Regions from separate parts of the Streptomyces sp. NPDC060000 genome, predicted to be linked through region 1. Evidence: predicted binding sites of a transcription regulator. Region 1 holds the regulator's gene; the other holds the start of a gene.

Region 1 (2,199 bases):
GGCCGTGGTTCCGGGGGCGGCGCCCTCGCCGCTGCACGTGGTGCAGACGATCGCCGTGTCGACCTGGAGGTCCTTGGTGGTGCCGAAGGCCGCCTCCTCGAGGTCGATCTCCAGCCGGATCATCGCGTCCTGGCCGCGCCGGGTGCGCGAGCGCGGACCGCGCTGCGACGCCGTCCCGAAGAACGCGTCCATGATGTCCGAGAAGTTCCCGAAGCCACCGGCGCCGAAGCCGCCCGCGCCACCGCCCCCCGACTGCGACAGCGGGTCGCCGCCGAGGTCGTAGACCTGCTTCTTCTGCGGATCCGACAACACCTCGTAAGCGGCGTTGATCTCCTTGAACCGCTCCTGGGTCTTCGGATCCGGATTGACGTCCGGGTGCAGCTCGCGTGCGAGCCGCCGGAAGGCCTTCTTGATCTCTTCCTGCGACGCGTCGCGGCGCACGCCGAGGACGGCGTAGTAGTCCGTGGCCACTTACGACTCCGCCAGGATCTGTCCGACGTACCGTGCCACTGCGCGTACCGCTCCCATCGTTCCCGGGTAATCCATGCGGGTCGGTCCGACCACGCCGAGCTTGGCGACTGCCTCGCCGCCCGAACCGTAGCCGACCGACACCACGGAAGTGGAGTTGAGTCCCTCATAGGCGTTCTCGTGACCGATGCGTACGGTCATGCCCGAATCCCCCGCCTCGCCAAGGAGCTTGAGGAGCACGACCTGCTCCTCCAGTGCCTCCAGAACGGGCCGGATGGTGAGGGGAAAGTCATGTCCGAAGCGGGTCAGATTGGCGGTACCGCCGATCATCAGCCGCTCCTCGTTCTCCTCGACGAGCGTCTCCAGCAGAGTGGAGAGCACCGTCGTGACCGTGCCTCGGTCCTCGGCCTCGAAGGCGTCCGGCAGATCTTCCACCAGATGCGGCACGTCCGCGAACCGGCGGCCCGCGACCCGGCTGTTGAGCCGCGCGCGTAGATCCGCCAGCGAGGTCTCCCCGAAGGGTGCCTGGCAGTCCACCATCCGCTGCTCGACCCGCCCGGTGTCCGTGATCAGCACGAGCATCAGGCGCGCGGGCGCGAGCGAGAGAAGCTCCACGTGCCGCACGGTCGAACGGGTCAGGGACGGGTACTGCACGACGGCGACCTGCCGGGTGAGCTGCGCGAGCAGCCGTACGGTCCGGGCCACCACGTCGTCGAGGTCGACGGCGCCGTCGAGGAAGTTCTGGATGGCCCGCCGCTCGGGACCGGTCATCGGCTTGACGCCGGCCAGCTTGTCGACGAACAGCCGGTAGCCCTTGTCCGTGGGGATCCGCCCGGCACTGGTGTGCGGCTGGGCGATGTACCCCTCGTCCTCCAGGGCGGCCATGTCGTTGCGGACCGTCGCCGGGGAGACACCGAGGCTGTGCCGCTCGGTGAGCGCCTTCGACCCCACGGGTTCCTCGGTGCCGACGTAGTCCTGGACGATGGCGCGCAGCACCTGGAGCCTGCGTTCACTCAGCATCGCGCGCACACCTCCAGCAGTCGTCCCCAGTCCCCTGGGTGCCTCGCCTGGCACTCTTCACATCCGAGTGCCAGCGTTCCCCGGCCCAGTGTACGGCTGTGGGGTACACCCGGGGCAAGGTAGGCCCCTGGCGCAACGTCGTAGGGCTAGCGTCGCGGTATGACGGTGACTTGGGAAGAGCTCGGATGGGAGCGGGTCGCGGCCGGAGTGGGGCGGGTCCGGCTGCCGGGCTGGGACTGCACGGCGGGGCTGGTCGTCGGGGCGGGTGCGGTCCTCATGATCGACGCGGGATCGAGCCTGGCGGAGGGGGTGCGGCTGCGGGCCCACGCCGAGGAACTCGCCGGTGGCCGTGTGACCCATCTCGCGCTCACCCACCCGCATTTCGACCATGCGTTCGGTGCGGCGGCCTTCGCCGGCGCGGAGGTCTTCGGGGCGGTGGGCGTGGACACCGTGCCGGCCGAGGAGCTGCGGGCGGACGCGGTGCGCAACGGTCTCGACGAGGCGGCGGCGACGGAGGCCGCGGACACGCTCGTCCGGCCCCGGCACCTCGTCTCCGGCGAGTGGACCCTCGACCTGGGCGACGGCCGACAGGTCCTGCTGGCGAACGTCGGGCCCGGTCACACCGCCCACGACCTGGTGGTCCTCGTCCCCGGCAGTCCCGGGGCGGTGTTCTGCGGCGACCTCGTCGAGGAGTCCGGCGAGCCGCAGGCA
Region 2 (2,199 bases), on a different contig from region 1:
CAGCGGACGGGAGGAGTTGGTCTGGATGACCTTCTCCAGCAGCGGCAGCAGGTCGCCGATGGAGGAGATCTTGCCCTGGTTGATGAGGATGTAGGGGTCCTCGAGGACGGCCTCCATGCGCTCCTGGTCCGTCACGAAGTACGGCGACAGGTAGCCCTTGTCGAAGGCCATGCCCTCGGTGAAGTCCAGCTCCAGACCGAAGGTGTTGGACTCCTCGACGGTGATGACACCGTCCTTGCCGACCTTGTCCATCGCCTCGGCGATGAGCTCGCCGACCTGCGTGTCCTGCGCGGAGAGCGCGGCGACGGCGGCGATGTCGGCCTTGTCCTCGATCGGTCGGGCGGTCGCGAGGAGCTCCTCGGACACGGCCTTGACCGCGGCGTCGATGCCCTTCTTCAGGGCGGCCGGGGAGGCACCCGCGGCGACGTTCCTCAGGCCCTCGCGGACCAGCGCCTGGGCGAGCACGGTGGCGGTGGTCGTACCGTCACCCGCGATGTCGTTGGTCTTGGTCGCCACCTCCTTCACCAGCTGCGCACCGAGGTTCTCGTACGGGTCGTCGAGCTCGACCTCGCGGGCGATCGTGACACCGTCGTTGGTGATGGTGGGGGCGCCGAACTTCTTGTCGATGACGACGTTGCGGCCCTTGGGGCCGATCGTCACCTTGACCGTGTCGGCAAGCTTGTTGACGCCGCGCTCGAGGGCGCGACGGGCGTCCTCGTCGAACTTCAGGATCTTCGCCATGGGAGCGGTTCAGCCCTCTCGGAAAACGTGGGAGAAACGAACTGCGCCCCCAGCTCCCGGCTTCACAAAGACGCGGGGCCAGGAGCGCAGTTCACTGCAAATCTGGGTGAATTACTTCTCGATGATCGCGAGCACGTCGCGAGCCGAGAGGACGAGGTACTCCTCGCCGTTGTACTTCACCTCGGTGCCGCCGTACTTGCTGTACAGAACGACGTCGCCGACCTTGACGTCGAGCGGCAGGCGCTCGCCGTTCTCGAAGCGACCCGGGCCCACCGCGAGGACAGCCCCCTCCTGGGGCTTCTCCTTCGCGGTGTCCGGGATGACCAGGCCAGAGGCGGTGGTCTGCTCGGCGTCGAGCGGCTGGACCACAATGCGGTCCTCGAGCGGCTTGATGGCAACCTTGGAGCTGGTGGTCGTCACGATCCGACCTCCCCCTTCGGAGATCTCACGGGGCTAACTGTCTGGGGTGGCGACCAGGTGGATCCGTCGTCGCGGGTGCCGGACCTGCCCGTCGCTGTTGGCACTCTCCAGTGGTGAGTGCCAGAAGCGAGACTATGACCGCGATTAGCACTCGGTCAAGCGGAGTGCCAATGCCGGCGGCGCGTCGGCCACGTTTTCAGCTCAGGTGGGTGTCCTTGTCGGCCGGTGTCGGTGTGGGCGCGGCACTGGGGTCTGCCGCCCCCGGGCCCCCCCGCTTCGGCCCTGAAGGGGCCTCGTCCTCAAACGCCGGACGGGCTGGAACACGGCTCACGGCCGGGGCTGTGGAACGCGCTCGCGGCAAGCCCCCCGGGACAACGCTCCCGACGACCTCCCTCAGACGTAGTCCTCCAGTCGGCCCACCGTCAGTCCTTGCTCCTGCACCCGGCGCAGTAGTCGCGTCGTCCGCTCGCGCAGGCCCGGGCCCGTGGACTCGTCCGGGGCTACGGCGATGATGTCGCCGGGGTGGAGGTGGCGGGGGCCGTGGGTGTAGGCGAGGTCGGTGGGGCCCATCGAGGCGCGCCAGAGGACGACGGCCGCGATGCCGCAGTCGGCGGCGGCGCGGCGGGTGGTGGCGTCGTAGGTGCCGTGGGGAGGACGGAAGAGGCGGGGGCGCAGGCCGAAGCGGGAGCGGAGCTTGTCCTGCTGGCCGCAGATCTCCGCGCGCTGGCCGGCGTACGGCAGACCGCGCAGGACCGGGTGGTCCAGAGTGTGGTTCTGGATGCTGGCGCCGACGGACTGGAGGCGGGCGAAGTGGGCGTAGCCCGGGCCCACCACGCTGTCGGTGAGGAACATGCTCACCGGGAGGCGCAGCTCGCGGACCATGTCGACGAAGCGGGGGTCGCGTTCGGCGCCGTCGTCGTAGGTGAGGAAGACGACCCTGTCGGCTGTCGGCACGTGGTCGACGACCGGGGGGACGGCCGATCCCGGACTGCCCGCCAGGGAGCGGGAGGGAGGGTCCGGTGCGGGGGCCAGGGGGGC

The links. The regulator HrcA, encoded in region 1, represses chaperone genes, less so after heat shock. The targets are predictions, from matches to a motif close to TTNGCACTCNGNNNNNCNGAGTGCNAA.
Region 2: the regulator HrcA is predicted to act here: its motif matches at 1,306-1,332, upstream of groES (co-chaperone GroES).

Annotation. Positions count from the first base shown of each region.
Region 1 covers NZ_JBHWUU010000009.1:131,574-133,772, forward strand. Annotated here, with positions in the region: gene dnaJ (molecular chaperone DnaJ) at 1-471, opposite strand, end outside; gene hrcA (heat-inducible transcriptional repressor HrcA) at 472-1,488, opposite strand; gene ACFWBB_RS07905 (MBL fold metallo-hydrolase) at 1,648-2,199, shown strand, end outside.
Region 2 covers NZ_JBHWUU010000135.1:9,546-11,744, forward strand. Annotated here, with positions in the region: gene groL (chaperonin GroEL) at 1-741, opposite strand, end outside; gene groES (co-chaperone GroES) at 853-1,161, opposite strand; gene ACFWBB_RS40965 (polysaccharide deacetylase family protein) at 1,555-2,199, opposite strand, start outside.